Regions from separate parts of the Paenibacillus sp. FSL W8-1187 genome, predicted to be linked through region 1. Evidence: predicted binding sites of a transcription regulator. Region 1 holds the regulator's gene; the other holds the start of a gene.

Region 1 (9,670 bases):
CCGGAGGCGCTCCGACCAGACGCGACGTCGAATGCTTCTCCATGTACTCCGACATGTCGATGCGAATGACCGCGTTCTCGTCGCCGAACATCGCCTCGGCCAGCGCGCGGGCGAGCTCCGTCTTGCCGACGCCCGTCGGGCCGAGGAAGATGAAGCTGCCCATCGGGCGCTTCGGATCCTTGAGTCCGGCGCGCGAGCGGCGCACGGCGCGGGAGACGGCCTTGACCGCATCGGATTGCCCGATGACGCGGTCGTGCAGGATCTCCTCCATCTTGAGCAAGCGCTGCGTCTCCTCCTCCGCCAGCTTGACGACGGGGATGCCGGTCCAGCCGGCGACGACCTGAGCGATGTCGTCCGGCGTTACTTCGGAATCGGTGCGCCCCTGCTTTTCCTTCCAGCTGTTCTTCGTCGTATCGAGCTCCTCGCGGATCTTCTGCTCGGTATCGCGAAGCGCGGCCGCTTTTTCGAACTCCTGGCTCTGCACGGCGGCGTCCTTCTCCTTGCGCACTTCGTCCAGCCGGCCTTCGAGCTGCTTGAGATCCGGCGGAATCGTGTACGTATGGAGCCTTACCTTGGAGCTCGCCTCGTCGATCAGGTCGATCGCCTTGTCCGGCAGGAAGCGGTCCGTGATGTAGCGGTCCGACAGCTTGACGGCCGCCTCGATCGCCTCGTCGGTAATTTTCACGCGATGATGCGCCTCGTAGCGGTCGCGCAGGCCATGCAGGATCTGGATCGCCTCGTCCGGCGTCGGCTGGTCGACCGTGATCGGCTGGAAGCGGCGCTCGAGCGCGGCGTCCTTCTCGATGTACTTGCGGTATTCGTCCAGCGTCGTGGCGCCGATGCACTGCAGCTCGCCGCGCGCCAGCGCCGGCTTGAGGATGTTGGAGGCGTCGATCGCGCCCTCCGCTCCGCCTGCGCCGATCAGCGTGTGCAGCTCGTCGATGAACAGCACGATGTTGCCGGCCTGGCGGATCTCATCCATGATTTTCTTCAACCGGTCCTCGAACTCGCCGCGGTACTTCGTGCCCGCTACGACCGAGCCCATATCGAGCGTCATGACGCGCTTGTCGCGCAGCGTTTCGGGAATCTCGTTGGCGACGATCTTCTGGGCGAGGCCCTCGGCGATCGCCGTCTTGCCGACGCCGGGCTCGCCGATCAGCACGGGATTGTTCTTCGTGCGGCGGCTGAGCACCTGGATGACGCGCTCGATCTCCTTGCTGCGGCCGATGACCGGATCGAGGTTGTTCTCGCGGGCGGATGCCGTCAGGTCGCGCGCCAGGCCGTCCAGCGTCGGCGTGCTCACGTTCGCCGGAGCGCCGTGATTGCTGGAGACGGCCTCGCTGCTGCCGAGCAGCTGCAGCACCTGCTGGCGCGCCTTGTTGAGGCTGATGCCGAGGTTGTTCAGCACGCGGGCGGCGACGCCCTCGCCCTCGCGGATCAGGCCGAGCAGGATATGCTCCGTGCCGACGTACGTATGGCCGAGCTTGCGGGCTTCGTCCATCGACAGCTCGATGACCTTTTTGGCGCGCGGCGTATAAGCGATGTTGCTCGGCTGCTCCTGCCCGCGTCCGATGAGCGACTCCACCTCGTCCTGGATCTTCTCGAGACCGAGGCCGAGCGCGATCAGCGCCTTGGCGGCGATGCCCTCGCCCTCGCGGATCAGGCCGAGCAGGATGTGCTCCGTGCCGATATTGTTATGTCCAAGCCGCACCGCCTCTTCCTGGGCCAGTGCCAGCACCTTCTGCGCGCGTTCCGTGAATCGTCCAAACATCATTCGTAAGCACCTCCGTCTTGGGATCGGGATGCCAGCTGCCCGCGGATAAGCTCCGCGCGCCGCATGTCCCGCTGCTCCGTATTCATTTTCTCCTCGAATGCCTGCTGCAGGAAGCCCGGCTGCGTCATGACCATCAACTCATTCATAACCTGCGGGGATACGTGGCCAATCAGTCCCAGGTCGATGCCGAGCCGCACGTCGGACAGCCGCTGCGCGGACTCCTTGGAATCCATGATCGCGGCATGCGACAGGATGCCGTAGGAGCGCTTCACGCGGTCCTCCAGGCGGAGCCTGGATTCCTGCAGCAGCCGCTGCCTCGCCGCCTTTTCATGCTCGATGATCTGACGCACGACGCCGTGCAGGTTGTCGATGATCTCGTCCTCGGACTGGCCGAGCGTGATCTGGTTCGAGATCTGGAACAAGTTGCCCAGCGCCTCGCTGCCTTCGCCGTACAGCCCCCTTACCGCCAAGCCGACCTGCGTGATCGCCGACAGAATGCGGTTGATCTGCTGGGTCATGACGAGCGCCGGCAGATGCATCATGACCGACGCCCGGATGCCCGTGCCGACGTTCGTCGGACAACTCGTCAAGAAGCCGCGCTTCTCGTCGAAAGCATATTCCGTTGCCTCTTCATAGATGTCGTCGATCCGGCTGGCAAGCCGCCACGCCTCCTGCACCTGGAAGCCCGGATATAGACATTGAATGCGAAGATGGTCTTCTTCGTTAATCATGATGCTGATCGCCTCGTTGTCGCTGACGACGACGGCTCCCGCTCTCGACTCGCCGGCGAGCGCCGGGCTGATCAGATGCTTCTCCACCAGCACGCGGCGCTCCAGCTCGCTCAGCTCGGCCAGATCGACCGTCTCGAACGTGCCGACGGCATCGAGCTTTCCTTCCTTGGCGACGGCGATCAGCTTGTTCTTGACCTCCGCCGCATGCTGGCCCGTAGCCAGGATCGGGAATGGAAAGCCCTTCAGGTTGCGAGCCACCCGCACCCTGCTGCTGAAAACGATATCGGAGTCCGGGCCTTCGCCCTTCATCCATTCACTCAGCGCGTTTTGCGCAAAGCGGCCTGCTGCCACATCCCATCCTCCTCTCGACTTCGCGAATTCGAGATCGAATCCGCCTCTGCTCCATGCGCTCAGCCGGGCTCGGCGCTCTGCAGCTGCTTCTCCAGCAGTCGAATCTCGTCCCGGAGCTTGGAATCCGCCTCTGCTCCATGCGCTCAGCCGGGCTCGGCGCTCTGCAGCTGCTTCTCCAGCAGTCGAATCTCGTCCCGGAGCTTGGCCGCCGTCTCGAATTCTTCATTCTGGATCGAGCTCTGCATCTCCTGCCGCAGCCGGTCGATTTCGCGCCGGGTCTTGATCCGTCCGCCCGAGCGCTGCGGAATCTTGCCCACATGCGCCGTGCTGCCGTGCACCCGCTTGAACAGCGGATCGAGCCGATCTCCGAAATGCTTGTAGCACGAGCTGCAGCCGAAGCGTCCGAGCTTCTTGAACTGCGGATAGGTCAAGCCGCACTCCTCGCAGCGGGGCGGCGGAGCGGGCGTCTGCCCCTGCAGGCTGCCTTTGCCGGCGGGATCGAAGTCCATCAGCCCCGACAGCAGGCTATGGATCGAAAAGCCGTTCGGCGATCCGGGCAGCCCTTCTCCCCGCTCGCGGGCGCAGGATTCGCAAATATGGAACTCGTTCTTGTCGCCGTTGATGATTTTCGTAAAATGAAGCGTAGCCGGCCTTTTGCCGCATTCCTGACAAAGCATGCCGTCATCCCCTCCTTGCGCTCCCTATTCCTTACCCAAAAGCGAGATCAGCATCGCCTTCAGCAGCCGGGCCCGCAGCTCGTCGCGCTGCGGCAGCTTGACGGCGATCGTCTCTCTGCAGACGGCCGCCCGCAGCAGATTGCCCTCGCGCCTCGAAATGATCGTCGCTTCCTCCAGCTGGTAGATCAGGCCGTCTGCCGCATTTTGGTCGACCTGCGAGCCGATCGTATGATGGATATGGCCATGAATCGCCTTCATCGCCGGCAGCTCGATGCGCTGGATGCGGATATAGCCTCCGCCTCCTCGCTTGCTCTCGACAAGATAGCCCTTTTCGAGCGTGAAGCGCGTGCTGATGACGTAGTTGATCTGGGACGGCACGCAGGAAAACCGGTCCGCAAGCTCGTTGCGCTGGATCTCGACCGCGCCGTCGGGACTTTCCTGCAGCAGCAGCTTCAAGTGCTGCTCCAGGGCATCGGAAATATTTCGCATATCACCAACCTCCCTATGCTGGCACCTGTACGATGAAAAATGGCGGTAAGCCAAAAAGCCAATGCCCGAATTGCATCCCTGTAGCATTCCCCTGAAAGCGTGACGAAACATCCGCTGGTACGAGAAAGCTCCGCTAGCTCGCCGGAATCTGATCCGGAAAGGCGGGGCGCCGCAACTGACTTTGACTTTCTTTGACTTATGACTTAATTATACGCTTTTTCTCTGAAACGTCAAGCGCTCCAGGCAAGGAAGCCGCACGGCGGAAAACCGGCTTGTCCCATGCCTTTTACCAGCTTGGGACAAGTCGTTCCTCTTTATACCTAGAAAAAGTCCATCAAATTCGGCATGCGCGGCTCCATGCGCTCGGCCAAAGCCTTCAGCTCCGCCGCCGGCCCCGTCAGGCCGCCCGCCGCCAAGAGCTCCCGCGGACCGGCGTAGCCGGTGAACAGCGCCGTCCAGCTGCCGATGCCGCCGCGCAGCGCAACTGCCGCAGCGCTCTCGGCAAATGGCGCCCCGTTGTCCGCCGGCTGTCCGGAGAGCTTGCGCAGCGAGCCTTTTCCCCGCTCGTCGACCGCCAGCTCCCAGCTGCCGTCGTTCCATGGCGCATGCTCATCCTCCACGATCATCGTCCACGATCTTGCCGGTCCCGGCAGGAACGGATACGCTTCGATGAACGCCTCCGCATCGACGATCCGCGCCATGAAGTAGGGTTGCACGGCTTGCTCGATGCGCGGATCCGGCAGCAGGAACGGCAGCGGGTCACCTTTGTAGCTTTCGAACTGGACTTGGTCGATCATCGAGTCATGCTGGCCGAAAAAGGTCCAAAGCCCCTCTCTCGCTTCCTCGCTCAAGTAGACAAGCTCATGTACGGTCAGCTTGCGCTCCTTGACCTGGTACAGCGCATAGCCTTCGGCCGCCCCGCCTTCGGAGCGGTAAATCGCCGCATGTCCCGACTTGCGCCGCAGCACCGAGTCGTCCCACCAGTCGGACTCCCGGGAGAGCGCGATTTGAAAGCCGGAGGCATACTCCTCGTAAAGCTCCTGCAAAGACTGCCGGATGTCCGGCTGAGCCGGATCGACCCGCTCGATAAAGCCCGGCGTGAGCTTGCGCGGAGGCAGCTTGTCCCTCGGGATCGTAAACCGGATCCGGTCGGCGCACAGCTCCCAGCCGAAGCGCCGATAGAACCCGATGCTGAACGGAGCGAGCATGGACAGCGTCTGCCCCCGCTCCTTCATCTCTTCCAGCGAACGGCGCAGCAGCTGCGCGATATGGCCCTTCCGGCGCTCCTCCGGCCAGCTCGCGACGGCCGCCACTCCGCCCATGGCGAACTTGCGTCCCTGCACGTATGCCGTCAAGGGCAGGACAAGCACTTGCGAGCGGATCCGCCCTTCCTCGACCGCTACCCACAGCTGCTCAGGCTTTCTTGTCCGATGCGCCCTCTCCAGCTCCTCCGGCGACATGACGTATTGAAAGGCGTACTGGCTCAGCTTCAGATGCTCGTCCATTTCCTCCGGACGCAGCTTGCGAATTTCCATGCTCGCTCCTCCTTTTTTGGTCCATGTTCTTCCTTACGACGAGCCTCATCTGAATATGGCTCTTGCGTTTCGCTGCCTATATGTGTCCGGTCACGCCGGACACGGCATGTCGCCCGTTCCTTCGACTCGGAGCCCGCCGCGCAGCCCGCATCTGTTAATTGGACTCCGAAGCCTCGCAGCCGGCCTCCCGGAACAGCAGATCGAGCAGCGACAGCGCCTGCTCTAGCTTTTCCGGCGGCACGTCCTCGTATCGGTCTCCGATCGACAGCTCGCTGACGCAAGAGGTGGCCGTTTTTTCTTTGACATATCCGACCAAAGCTACTCCCGTCTCCCGAGCGGCCTGCTCGAACAGATCGGCAGCCTGCTGCGCCGGCAGCTCCGCATGGAGATGGAACATGTTCGACACCGGCGTCTCCGGTACGGTGCGAAGTCCCGTCACGCCGTTCAGGCGGCGGGCCAGATCCTTGGCGCCCTCATAATACCGGCTCATCCTCGGCCGACGTAGATCCAGATAGTAGTCGGAGCTGACGATATACGGATAGAGGCTGATTAGATCGCCGCCATGCCGGCGCTTCCACACCTTGGCCTCGGCCGCGAGCTGCGTATCTCCGGCCAGCACCGCGCCCGCGATGCCTCCGAGACCTTTGTAAAAAGAGACGTACACGCTGTCGAACAAGCGGCAGATCTCCGCCTCCGAGCGTCCGTAATACGGAACGATCTCAAACAGGCGCGCCCCGTCCAGATGAAGCGGAATGCCGTTTTCCCGGCACCAGGCCGAGATCGCCTCCAGCTCCTCAAACGGAGGCAGCTGCCCGCCGATTTCCCGCTGCGGCAGCTCAAGCAGCAGGCAGCCGACGTTCCCCATCTCCTGCACGTCCTGCAGCGTGATGAGCCGGTCCGCATCGCCCAGCAGCACCGGCTCGATGCCATGCAGCTCATGCAATCCTTTTTCCTCATGAATCTCCAGATGGCATAGCGGATGGTAAGCCGCCTTGCGAATGCCTTTGCGATCGCACCAGATCCGCAGGGCGATCTGCTGCGCCATCGTACCGCTTGGGAAAAAGACCGCCGCTTCCTTGCCCAGCAGCTTCGCCAGCTTCGTTTGGAAAGCTTCGATCACCTCTCCTTTCCCGTACATGTCGCTTGCCTGGTCGACGTCCATCTCGTCGAAAGCCTGCGTCAGCATCCGCATCGAGCGCTTGCTGCTGCCGGTGACGACATGCGCGGCCTGAGCGAAGCTCTCTGCAAGCCCGTTCGTTGTTCCCATGCTGACTCTCCTTTCAAATTGAAACCCTTGATGCAGGTATACCAGAATCAGACGGCAAGAAGCAAGTATAGCGGTTACATTTCGACCCAATGCAAAAAGCCGCCGCATCCGAAGATGCGGCGGCTCGTGATTGCAAGTGCTTGGCGACGTCCTACTCTCCCAGGACCCTGCGGTCCAAGTACCATCGGCGCTGGAAGGCTTAACGGTCGTGTTCGGGATGGGTACGCGTGGTTCCCTTCCGCCATCGCCACCAAACGTCCTGCTTGCTCAAGGCGTAGGCTTGCGCCCTGAAAACTGGATCGAACGAAATGCCGTGCTGACCGGCTGGTTCTTGCTTGAATAGGATAAGCCCTCGACCGATTAGTACTCGTCAGCTGCACACGTTGCCGCGCTTCCACCTCGAGCCTATCGACCTGGTCGTCTTCCAGGGGTCTTACATACTGGGAAATCTCATCTTGAGGGGGGCTTCGCGCTTAGATGCTTTCAGCGCTTATCCCGTCCGTACGTAGCTACCCAGCGGTGCTCCTGGCGGAACAACTGGTACACCAGCGGTACGTCCATCCCGGTCCTCTCGTACTAAGGACAGCTCCTCTCAAATTTCCTACGCCCACGACAGATAGGGACCGAACTGTCTCACGACGTTCTGAACCCAGCTCGCGTACCGCTTTAATGGGCGAACAGCCCAACCCTTGGGACCTACTTCAGCCCCAGGATGCGATGAGCCGACATCGAGGTGCCAAACCTCCCCGTCGATGTGGACTCTTGGGGGAGATAAGCCTGTTATCCCCAGGGTAGCTTTTATCCGTTGAGCGATGGCCCTTCCATTCGGTACCACCGGATCACTAAGCCCGACTTTCGTCCCTGCTCGACTTGTTGGTCTCGCAGTCAAGCTCCCTTATGCCTTTGCACGCTTCGAATGATTTCCAACCATTCTGAGGGAACCTTTGGGCGCCTCCGTTACATTTTAGGAGGCGACCGCCCCAGTCAAACTGCCCGCCTGACACGGTCCCTTCACCGGCTTCACGGTGACAGGTTAGAACTCCGATACGATCAGGGTGGTATCCCAACGGCGCCTCCACCGAAGCTGGCGCTCCGGCTTCCTAGGCTCCCACCTATCCTGTACAGATCGTACCAAAGTCCAATATCAAGCTGCAGTAAAGCTCCATGGGGTCTTTCCGTCTTGTCGCGGGTAACCTGCATCTTCACAGGTAGTAAAATTTCACCGGATCTCTCGTTGAGACAGCGCCCAAGTCGTTACGCCATTCGTGCGGGTCAGAATTTACCTGACAAGGAATTTCGCTACCTTAGGACCGTTATAGTTACGGCCGCCGTTTACTGGGGCTTCGGTTCACAGCTTCGGGTTACCCCTAACCGCTCCCCTTAACCTTCCAGCACCGGGCAGGCGTCAGCCCGTATACTTCGCCTTACGGCTTCGCACAGACCTGTGTTTTTGCTAAACAGTCGCTTGGGCCTTTTCACTGCGGCCCCCTCGGGCTATTCACCCTACCGAGGCACCCCTTCTCCCGAAGTTACGGGGTCATGTTGCCGAGTTCCTTAACGAGAGTTACTCCGCGCGCCTTAGCATGCTCTGCTCGCCTACCTGTGTCGGTTTGCGGTACGGGCACCTTCGCCTGGCTAGAAGCTTTTCTTGGCAGCCGGAGATCATGACCTTCGGTACTGTAAGTTTCCCTCCCCATCACAGCCCAGCCTTACGGTTTGCGGATTTGCCAACAAACCAGCCTCACTGCTTGGACGGACACATCCATCGGTCCGCGTCACTACCCTTCTGCGTCACTCCATTGCTCATAACGGCTTACGGTGGTACAGGAATATCAACCTGTTGTCCTTCGACTACGCCTTTCGGCCTCGCCTTAGGTCCCGACTTACCCTGAGCGGACGAACCTTCCTCAGGAACCCTTAGGCTTACGGCGGATCAGATTCTCACTGATCTTTTCGTTACTCATACCGGCATTCTCACTTGTGTACCGTCCACCAGTCCTTGCGGTCTGACTTCAACCTATACACAACGCTCCCCTACCCAATGCTGCCAAGCTTGCGCTTGCAGCTTTGCCATAGCTTCGGTGGTGTGTTTAGCCCCGTTACATTTTCGGCGCAGAGTCACTCGACCAGTGAGCTATTACGCACTCTTTAAATGGTGGCTGCTTCTAAGCCAACATCCTGGTTGTCTGGGCAACTCCACATCCTTTCCCACTTAACACACACTTGGGGACCTTAGCTGATGATCTGGGCTGTTTCCCTCTTGACGATGGATCTTAGCACTCACCGTCTGACTCCCGGTTATACATGACTGGCATTCGGAGTTTGACTGGACTTGGTAACCCTTGGCGGGCCCCGCACCCAATCAGTGCTCTACCTCCAGCATGCTCAACACCGAGGCTAGCCCTAAAGCTATTTCGGGGAGAACCAGCTATTTCCGAGTTCGATTGGAATTTCTCCGCTACCCCCACCTCATCCCCGAATTTTTCAACATTCGTGGGTTCGGGCCTCCAGTGCGTGTTACCGCACCTTCACCCTGGACAGGGGTAGATCACCCGGTTTCGGGTCTACACCCACGTACTCAAGCGCCCTATTCAGACTCGCTTTCGCTGCGGCTCCGTCTTCCCGACTTAACCTTGCACGTGAACGTAACTCGCCGGTTCATTCTACAAAAGGCACGCCATCACCCCTATAACGGGCTCTGACTTTTTGTAAGCGCACGGTTTCAGGTTCTATTTCACTCCGCTCCCGCGGTGCTTTTCACCTTTCCCTCACGGTACTGCTTCACTATCGGTCGCCAGAGAGTATTTAGCCTTGGCAGATGGTCCTGCCGGATTCCCACGAGGTTT
Region 2 (9,670 bases), 400 kb from region 1:
TTCAGGTGAAGCTCGGCTTTTTCCTTCGCCGTGAAGATGCCCGTCGACTCGACGACGATCTCAGCGCCGACGGAGGACCAAGGCAGGTTTTCCGGATTGCGCTCGGCGAACACTTTGATTTCGCGGCCGTTGACGATCAGCGCGCCTTCTTTGGCTTCGACGGTCGCGTCCAGCACGCCGTGCGTCGTGTCGTATTTGAGCAGGTGAGCCAGCGTTTTCGTGTCGGTCAGGTCGTTGACGGCGACGATTTGAACTTCGCTGCTGTTCAGAGCGGCGCGGAATACGTTGCGTCCGATACGTCCGAATCCGTTAATACCAACTTTTACCATGGTTGAAAACCTCCTGAAATTAGGTGATGGTCCTGCATGATCCTTCAACGCGAAGCGCTCGGCCCTGCCCCTGTCAGGCGCAGAGCCCGCTTCGCCTTCATTCACGGTCGCGGTTGCGACGCGGATCGCCGGTCTAGTCTGCCATCGCGGCGATCTCCAGCGCGGCCGCCTCGTCGGTCACGAGCACATCCTCGTGGCCGAAGCGCAGCACCGCCGCGATCGCTTCGGCCTTGGACCTGCCGCCGGCGACGGCGATGACAACCTCGGTCGTCATGATGTCCTCGAGCCGGATGCCGGCGGTCGGCATCTTGTGCACGACGGATCCGGCCCGGTCGAAGTAGTAGCCCCACGCCTCGGCGAGCGCCCCCTCCTGGCGGAGCTCCTCGACGACATCCGATTCCACTCGCCGTCGCCGCGCCATCGTCATCGCGTCGCCGATGCCGTGGATGACGATGCGGGCTCCGCGGATGACGCCGACGACCTCTTTGACGCCGGGCTCGTGCATGAGGCTCGTATAGGCCTCCTCGCTCAGATGGTCCGGCACATGCAGCATCCGGTACTGGGCGCCGGTGCGCTTGGCCATCGCCGAGACGATCGTGCTCGCCTGGTACTCCAGGCTCTCTCCGAGCCCGCCCCTGGCCGGCACGAACAGATTGCTCGGATGCGGGACGGGGGCGTTAAGATGGCTCGCCACCTGTGCGAGCGTGGAGCCGCCGGTGACGGCGACGACGTCGCCCTCCCGCAGCTGTCCCAGCAGGGCGGACGCCCCGGCGCGTCCGAGCTCCCGCTTCGTGCTGGCGGAGTGGTCGGAGTCGCCCGGCACGATGACGACCTTGCTCAGGCCGAAGCGCGTCCGCAGCTGCTCCTCCAGGTTGGACAGGCCGAGCAGTCCGCTCAGCACCGGCTCCATCTCCTCGAGCAGGCGCCGGCCGCTCTGGCTGACGCGCATGCCGGAGGCGTTGATCTCTAGGAAGCCCTGCTCCTTGAGGAAGTCGGTCTCGGCCCGAAGCACCCGCTCGGTCATGCCGAGCGCCGAAGCGAGCGAGCGGCGGCCGATCATGTCCGCCACGAGCACCTGATGGAGAATCCCATAGCGGAGACGGACCGTCTCCAGCAGATCGGGCACCAGCTGACGCTGCAAATCAATAAGGCTGCGCATGAGCGCTCCAACTCCACTCGTTAGCTATCCGTACGGGACAATTAATGTCCCAGCTATTCAATAAACGTCCCACAACCTCATTGTACTCCTTCTGCCGAGGACCCGCAAGGGACCTTTACCCGATGAAAACGGTTGCCGACACGCCTTTCGACCTAAATGTTTTCCAGCAGCAGCAGGGAAACGGAGCCCTCCGGAAGCCGGACAGGTTAGTGTTGCTTTTTCTGGCAGGCTGTTATACAATCTTAGACGTTACGCTTTTCAAGCATACATGCGCCCGTGGTCCAATGGATATGACGTAGGCCTCCGGAGCCTGAGATCTAGGTTCGATTCCTAGCGGGCGCGCCAATCATTCACATCATGCTTTTCCGATACATGGGATCGCGTCCCTCCAGGGCGCGATCCTTTTTTGTTTTTGCAAGCCTCGTTTAAGAGGCGCCCGAGCCGGTTAAAATGGGCTATTGAACCGGCTTGGCGAAGCCGTCTCCGACCTCTTTGACCAAATTTGACTTTAACAATCGATTCTCGTAGAATGAAAAAAGCACCTGCAGTGACAACCTTAATGAGGATATAAGGAGGGACTTGCACATGAACATGAACTACGTGCCTATGGTCATCGAGCAGAGCAACCGCGGCGAGCGCGCCTACGACATCTACTCGAGGCTGCTCAAGGACCGCATCATCTTCCTCGGTACCGGCATCAACGACATGGTCGCCAACTCCGTCATCGCCCAGCTGCTGTTCCTCGCCGCCGACGATCCGGAGAAGGACATCTCCATTTACATCAACAGCCCCGGCGGCTCCATCACGTCCGGCATGGCGATTTACGACACGATGCAGTTCATCAAGCCTGACGTCTCGACGATCTGCGTCGGCATGGCCGCCTCGATGGGCGCGTTCCTGCTGGCCGCGGGCGCCAAGGGCAAGCGCTACGCGCTGCCGAACAGCGAGGTCATGATCCATCAGCCGCTCGGCGGAGCCGAAGGCCAGGCCAGCGACATCGAGATCCGCGCGCGCCGCATCCTCCAGATGCGCGACAAGCTCAACCATATTCTCGCCGAGCGTTCCGGTCAGCCGCTGGAGCGCATTGAGAAGGACACCGACCGCGACTACTTCATGAGCGCGGACGCCGCCCGCGAGTACGGCCTCGTCGACAAGGTCATCGAGAAGCTGTAAGCCAGGCTGCGACAGGCAAAAAGCGCCGCCCCTTCCGAATCGGAAGGGGCGGCGCTTTGCGTTTCGACGCTCTCGCGGCCGTCGCGGGCACGCGCGCAGGCCATCCTGCGCGGCGCTGCGGCTGCCGCGGCAGACCGGGGCTGGCCGAGAGCTATGCTACTTCAGCTGGTACACGACGGTCAGCTGGCCTTGCACGTCGACCTGGCCCGGCTCGACGGAGGTCGAAGCGCTGTCGCTGGCAGCCATGGCCTTCATCTGCGCCATCTCGCGGTACACCGGCACGGCCTGCGCGCCGTTCTCGGTGATGTTCACGACCGGACCGAGCGAGCGGCCCGCAGCGGCGGCAAGCGCCTCCGCCTTGACGCGCGCGTTGTCGAGCGCTTTTTTGAGCGCGTCGTTCGTATACGCGTCCGTCTTTTCCGTGCCGAAGGAGACGCCGCTGATCTGGTTCGCGCCCGCGCTTCCGAGGCTGTCGAGCAGCTCCCCGGTCTTGTCGATGCTGCGCCAGGAGATGCTCAGCTCATGCGTGGCCGTATAGCCGGTCAGCACCTGGCCTTCCTTCTCGGTGTAGCGGTACTGCGGCTGCACGTAGTAGGACGTCGTCTTCAGATCCTTGTCCGCCAGACTGTAGGTTCCTTTAAGCATTTTGACGACCGCGTCGTACCGCTTGGCCGCTCCGGCCTGAGCCTCCTTCGCCGTCTTGGCCGTCACGTTCACGCCCGCTGTGACATACGCGATATCCGGCGCCACCGACAGCTTGCCTACGCCTTGCACTGCGATCGTGTTCTCCATCGCCGCTCCTTGCTCCGCCGCATAGACGGGCTTTGATCCCGAGTCCAGCACGCCGGCTCCGTTCAGAGCCAGCAGCGATCCTGCCGTCAGCGAGGCCGCCAGCAGCAGCACCTTGCCTTGACTTGCCAGCTTGCCGAATCCTTGTTTGCTTCCCATACCTGTTCGCCTCCGTTTCGGTTTGTCCTTTGAAACGCTCGCCCGCCTGAAAATGTTGCACATGCAGGTTAGGATTCCCAACGGGGGCTTCGGCCAATGGCCAAAACGCAAAAAAAGCCCCCGGATCGGGAGCCTCGGGAGCCGCAGCGAATCAAGCTTGGGGACCGGCAGGCCGAGACCTACTGGTTCTCCAGCTCTTCCTTGCTGACGAGCGATACTAAAGCGTTTACAGCCTGCTCGGCGTCCGAACCTTCAGCACTGATGTGAACTTCGGTGCCGGAGCTGATGGCAAGGCTCATGATGCCCATGATGGACTTGGCGTTCACTTTTTTCTCGTCCTTCTCGACAAAGATCTCGGAGGAGAATTTATTCGCTTCCTGGACGAAGAGCGCGGCCGGTCTTGCGTGAAGACCCGTCTTCAGTCTCACGACTACGGGTTGTCTTGTCATGAACTCTATACCCCCTAATCCTAATTCATTGCTGCATGGCCGCCGGAAGGCGAACGTGAGGCATGCTCTTGCAAAGGGCCGCCGGGTGGAACGGACCTTACCTTGCGTGACAATTGCTTTCATTATACCATCGGCCGGCGCAACATGAAAGTTCAGCTTCCCCGGATTTTTTCGGCGAGCTCGTCGATCTTGCGCAATCGGTGGTTGACCCCGGACTTGCTGACGGAGCCCTTGAGCATCTCGCCGACTTCCTTGAGGTTCATGTCAGGATGCTGCAGCCGGATCTCCGCCACCTCCCGCAGCTTCTCGGGCAGGTTCTCGAGGCCGAGCTCCTTTTGCAGCAGCCGGATGTTGTCGATCTGGCGCACGGCCGCGCCGATCGTCTTGTTGAGATTGGCCGTCTCGCAGTTGACGATCCGGTTCACCGAGTTGCGCATGTCGCGCATGATGCGGACATCCTCGAACTTGAACAGCGCCTGATGCGCGCCGATGATGTTCAGCAGCTCGATGATCTTCTCGCCTTCCTTGATGTAAAAGACGAAGCCCTTCTTGCGCTCGATGCAGCGGGCGTTGAGGCCGAACTTGTTGGCGAGCGTGACGAGCGCGGAGCAGTGCTCCTCGTACATGCAGGCGATCTCCAGATGGTAGGAAGAGCCCTCCGGATTGTTGACCGAGCCGCCGGCGAGGAACGCGCCGCGCATGTAGGCTCGCTTGCAGCATGGCTTGCGGATCATGTCCTTGTCGATGCCCTGGTTGAACATGAAGCCCTCGGAGACGATGTTCAGCTCCTTGAGGATCTCCTGCACCCGCGCCGGGATGCGCACGATGTAGACGTTGTTCTTCTTAAGCCGCATCTTCTTGCGCACCAGCAGCTCCGTATGCACGTCGAACAGCTTCTTGATAAGGCTGTAGATTCTGCGGGCGATGGCTGCATTCTCGGTGGAGATGTCCAGAATGACCTTGCGGCTGGACAGATGCACCGAGCCGTTCATGCGGATGAGCGCGGAAAGCTCCGCCTGCTCGCAGCAGGCATCCTGGTTCTCGACGAGCGTCAGCTCTTTTTTCGTTTGAGCGGCGAAGGACATCCCTCTCTCACCCCTTTCGGTCCATCCAGCTGTCGACGAGCTGGTAGATATGATGGCTCAGCCGCACGGCGTCATGCCGCAGGTAGGTGCGGAACAGCACGAGCCGGTCGGCGATGACTTTGTAGCCTTGACGCGTCACCTCGTCCAGATCGAGCTGGACCGCCTGGGCGCCCATCTCGGCATAGCGGTCCTGCACCTGCGGCGGAATCTCGCCGTCGTTGACGATGATGTAGTCGAACAGCTGGTGGCCGACGTGGCGCTCGATCGCCTCCAGATGATCGCTCACCGAGTAGCCGTCCGTCTCCCCCGGCTGGGTCATAACGTTGCAGATGAAAATTTTGATCGCGCTCGACTGCACGATGCAGTCGGCGAGCTTGGGCACGAGCAGGTTCGGAATGATGCTCGTGTACAGGCTGCCCGGTCCGATCAGGATGGCGTCGGCCTCCTGGATCGCCAGGCACGCCTCCTCGAGCGGCTCCACGTCCGCCGGCTCGATGAATACCCGCTTGATCGGCTGGCCCGCCAGCGGAATGCTCGACTCGCCTTCGACGATCGAGCCGTCCGCGAGCTCCGCCTTGAGCACGATCGACTGGTCGGACGCCGGCAGCACCGTGCCGCGCACGGCAAGCACGCGGCTCAGCTCGCGGATGCCGGTGACGAAGTCGCCGGAGATGTCCGTCATCGCCGCCAGCATCAGGTTGCCCAGGCTATGTCCGGCCAGGCCGGTGCCATTGGAGAAGCGGTACTGGAGCATCTCGGAAAGCAGCGGCTCCACGTCCGCGAGCGCGATCAGCACATTGCGGATGTCGCCCGGAGGCGGCATCTGCAGCTCGCTGCGCAGCACGCCGGAGCTGCCGCCGTCATCGGCGACCGTGACGATCGCCGTAATGTCGAGGGGCTTCTCCTTCAGGCCGCGCAGCATGACCGACAGGCCGGTCCCGCCTCCGATGACGACGATCTTGGGGTTTTTCGGGTCCGCAGACCTTTTTCTTGCCATTGCACTCCCGCCTTAGGGGCGATCGCGGTCAGCATCGCGATGGCTGACCCGGACCGACTCCGTCTCGCTGCTGCCGAGCATCCGCCCGAGATATTCCGCTATGGCCACGGAGCGGTGCTTGCCTCCCGTGCAGCCGATGCCGATGACGACCTGGCTCTTGCCTTCCTTGCGGTATAAAGGAATGAGGAATTGAAGCATATCCAGCAGCTTGGTCAGAAACGTCTGGGTATCGGGCCATTTCATAACATATTCATATACATCGGGCTCCCGTCCGGTGCGTGGACGAAGGTGATCCACATAATGCGGGTTCGGCAGGAAGCGCACGTCATAGATCAGGTCGGCGTCGATCGGGATGCCGTACTTGAAGCCGAACGAGGTCACATTGACGGAGAAGCGGGACTGCTTGAGGTTCGTGAAGCGCGAGATGATCGCTTCCTTGAGCTGGGCGGGCTTGAGATTGCTCGTATCGATGATCTGGGTCGCCGAGTCCTTGAGCTCCTCCAGCAGCCGGCGCTCCATCGCGATGCCGTCGAGCGGCAGCCCTTCCGGGGCGAGCGGATGGCGGCGGCGGCTCTCCTTGTAGCGGCGCACCAGCACGTTGTCGGTGGCGTCGAGGAACAGGATCTCGTACGGGATCGTGAAATGAGTGCGAATATGCTCCAGCGAATCCGCCAGCGCCGTGAAGAATTCCCGGCCGCGCAGGTCGATGACGAGCGCGACCTTGGCGATCTTGCCGCTCGAGCCGTCGATCAGCTCCGCGAATTTGGGAATGAGGACGGGCGGCAGGTTGTCGACGCAAAAGAAGCCGAGATCCTCGAGGCTTTGCACCGCGATCGTTTTGCCTGCGCCGGACATGCCGGTGATGATGACGAGCTGGGGTGAGTTGGTTTCCATCGGGATTCCCCTTCCTGCGGCTGGATCAAGCCGAAAAGCCGCCGCGCGAGGCGGCGGCGGGCCGGACTAGGAGCGAAGGATGAGGCCGGCCGCTCCGACGACGCCGGCATTGTTGCCGAGCGTGGCCGCGACGATCTCGACGCCTTCCTTGGCTTCCGGCTGCGTATACTTGGCGAACACCTCGCGGATCTGGTCGAACAGGAAATCTCCGGCCTTGGCGACGCCGCCGCCGACGATGAAGCGCTGCGGGTTGAGCGTGACCGCCGTCGCGGCCATCGAGCGGCCGAGGTAGTAGGCCGCGCGGTTGACGATGCGGGCCGCCACCTCGTCGCCTTCCTTGGCGGCGTCGATGACTTCCTTGGCCATGAGGTTCGGCACGAGCGACAGGCTCGTCTTGTCCCCGCGGGCGACGGCGTCCTTGGCCATGCGGATGATGCCGGTCGCCGAGGAGACCGTCTCCAGGCAGCCCGTCATGCCGCAGGTGCATTGGATCGCTTCGAGATCCGGCACGATCGACATATGGCCAAGCTCGCCGGCCATGCCGTTGTAGCCTTCATAGATGCGGCCGCCGATGATGACGCCGCCGCCGACGCCCGTGCCGAGCGTGTAGCAGACGCAGTTCGGCACGCCGCGGCCGGCTCCGCCCCACGCCTCGCCAAGCGCGGCCACGTTGGCGTCGTTGTTCACCTTGACGATGACGCCGAGCTGATCCTCGAGCATCTGCTTCAGCGGAACGTTGCGTATGTTCAAATTGTTGGAGAACTTCACGATGCCGTTCGGAATGTCGAGGAATCCGGCGATTCCGACGCCGACGCCGCCTACCTGCTCCCAGGAATGTCCGGTCGCATCGACGATATGGCGCACGTACTTGACGATATTGTCGACGATGCGGTCCGCCCCATGGCTCGCCTCGGTCGGTCCCTCGTACGTCTGGAGCAATTCGCCCGCCGCGCTGCATACTCCAACTTTAATGGCGGTGCCGCCGATATCTGCTCCAACGTAGATCGTCTCTGACATGTGATAGCCACCTCAACGAATTAGTTTAACTTCTTTAGCTACTATAAGCGAAGGCATGGGTTAGGTCAAGGTAACAACGCCCCCCGGCGAACCGCGCCGAAGCTGGCCTCTCGCGGCTTTTCGGGAGCGCCGGGAAGGGCTTTTGAATCGTTTTTGGATTGCTCTCGGATTGCTTTTGGATGGCTTTCTGATGGCTTTCGAATGGCTTTCAGACCGCTCTCGAAGCGTCTTCGGGGCGCTGCCCAAACTGCCGCATGACCAGGCAATACCGGGTCCGCCCCGTCTCTCGCCGACCTTCGCGCCTGACGTTGCAGATCGACGTTAGCCGCAGGGCGATCCGCTTTTCCCCGTAAAAAGAAACGTCCGCCATCCGGAAGGATGGGGACGCCCGAAGCAAGCTTATAGGGACTGGCTCCAGTCATGGACCATCGAGCCTTCAAGGAACTTCTCGCAGTCCAGAGCGGCCTGGCAGCCGCTGCCCGCGGCGGTGACCGCCTGGCGATACTTCGTGTCCTGCACGTCGCCGCAAGCGAACACGCCCGGCACGTTCGTCTCGGTCGTGCCCGGCTTCACGACGATGTAGCCGTGATCGTCCGTGTCGACCTGCCCGCCGAGGAACTTCGTATTCGGCGTGTGGCCGATCGCGACGAAGATGCCGTCGGTCTCGATGAGCTCTTCCTGGCTCGTCTCGTTGTTGCGCACCTTGAGGCCGGTGACGCCGAGCGGGCCGGCGACGACCTCCAGCGGCGTGCGGTTGAGCGCGAAGCTGATCTTCTCGTTGTCGCGAGCGCGGTCCTGCATGATCTTGGAGGCTCGCATCTCGTCGCGGCGATGAACCAGGTCGACGCCGGTCGCGAAGCGCGTCAGGAAGTTCGCCTCCTCCATCGCGGAGTCGCCGCCGCCGACAACGACAATTTTCTTGCCGCGGAAGAAGAAGCCGTCGCAGGTCGCGCAGGTGCTGACGCCGCGGCCGACGTTTTCTTTTTCCCCCGGGATGCCCAGGTAGCGCGCGGACGCGCCGGTGGAGATGATGAGCGACTCGGCGACGAGCTCGCCCTGGCCCTCGACCTGGAGCTTGAACGGACGCTGCGAGAGGTCGACGCTGTTGACCCAGCCCGTGCGGAATTCGGCGCCGAACCGTTCCGCCTGCTTGCGCATGTTGGCCATGAGGTCAGGGCCAAGGATGCCGTCAGGGAAACCAGGGAAGTTCTCGACCTCGGTCGTCGTCGTCAGCTGTCCGCCCGGCTCCGGTCCCTCGATGACGAGCGGATTCAGGTTGGCGCGGGCAAGATAGATGGCGGCGGTGAGCCCGGAAGGTCCGGTACCGATAATGATGGATTTGTACACGATGAAACTCCTCCTTGTTGCCTGCTTGATTATAATTATTCTAATCCAAAGCGAGGCGATCCGTCAAAAGCGGCGGCGTATTCTTCATAAAACGTTCATCCGTTACTTTTCCCAATGGCCGCAAATCTCATCAATGCGCTTGGCATGCTTGCTCACGGTCGCCGCGGACGCGCCGTAGCGCTCCGCCACCTCCTGATAAGAAACCGTCCGGCGATGCTGCTTGGCGGTCAAATATTCAAGCGCGGCCGACCAGCTCTCCGGCTTGGCCATGC

The links. The regulator CtsR, encoded in region 1, represses protease genes until heat stress. The targets are predictions, from matches to a motif close to ATGGTCAATAAAGGTCAAACA.
Region 2: clpP (ATP-dependent Clp endopeptidase proteolytic subunit ClpP) is a predicted target of CtsR. The motif match lies at 1,978-1,998, and genes of this name have one in related genera.

What each region holds. Positions count from the first base shown of each region.
Region 1 covers NZ_CP150181.1:704,867-714,536, reverse strand. The annotation lists gene clpC (ATP-dependent protease ATP-binding subunit ClpC) at 1-1,774, opposite strand, end outside; gene NYE40_RS03085 (protein arginine kinase) at 1,771-2,856, opposite strand; gene NYE40_RS03080 (UvrB/UvrC motif-containing protein) at 3,000-3,533, opposite strand; gene NYE40_RS03075 (CtsR family transcriptional regulator) at 3,558-4,022, opposite strand; gene NYE40_RS03070 (GNAT family N-acetyltransferase) at 4,343-5,557, opposite strand; gene NYE40_RS03065 (beta-eliminating lyase-related protein) at 5,712-6,824, opposite strand; rRNA gene rrf (5S ribosomal RNA) at 6,963-7,079, opposite strand; rRNA gene NYE40_RS03055 (23S ribosomal RNA) at 7,165-9,670, opposite strand, start outside.
Region 2 covers NZ_CP150181.1:307,985-317,654, reverse strand. The annotation lists gene gap (type I glyceraldehyde-3-phosphate dehydrogenase) at 1-329, opposite strand, end outside; gene NYE40_RS01495 (sugar-binding domain-containing protein) at 463-1,488, opposite strand; tRNA gene NYE40_RS01490 (tRNA-Arg) at 1,759-1,833, shown strand; gene clpP (ATP-dependent Clp endopeptidase proteolytic subunit ClpP) at 2,080-2,661, shown strand; gene NYE40_RS01480 (SIMPL domain-containing protein) at 2,818-3,609, opposite strand; gene NYE40_RS01475 (HPr family phosphocarrier protein) at 3,789-4,058, opposite strand; gene whiA (DNA-binding protein WhiA) at 4,211-5,143, opposite strand; gene NYE40_RS01465 (YvcK family protein) at 5,151-6,140, opposite strand; gene rapZ (RNase adapter RapZ) at 6,153-7,034, opposite strand; gene NYE40_RS01455 (ROK family glucokinase) at 7,101-8,051, opposite strand; gene trxB (thioredoxin-disulfide reductase) at 8,451-9,398, opposite strand; gene NYE40_RS01445 (tetratricopeptide repeat protein) at 9,501-9,670, opposite strand, start outside.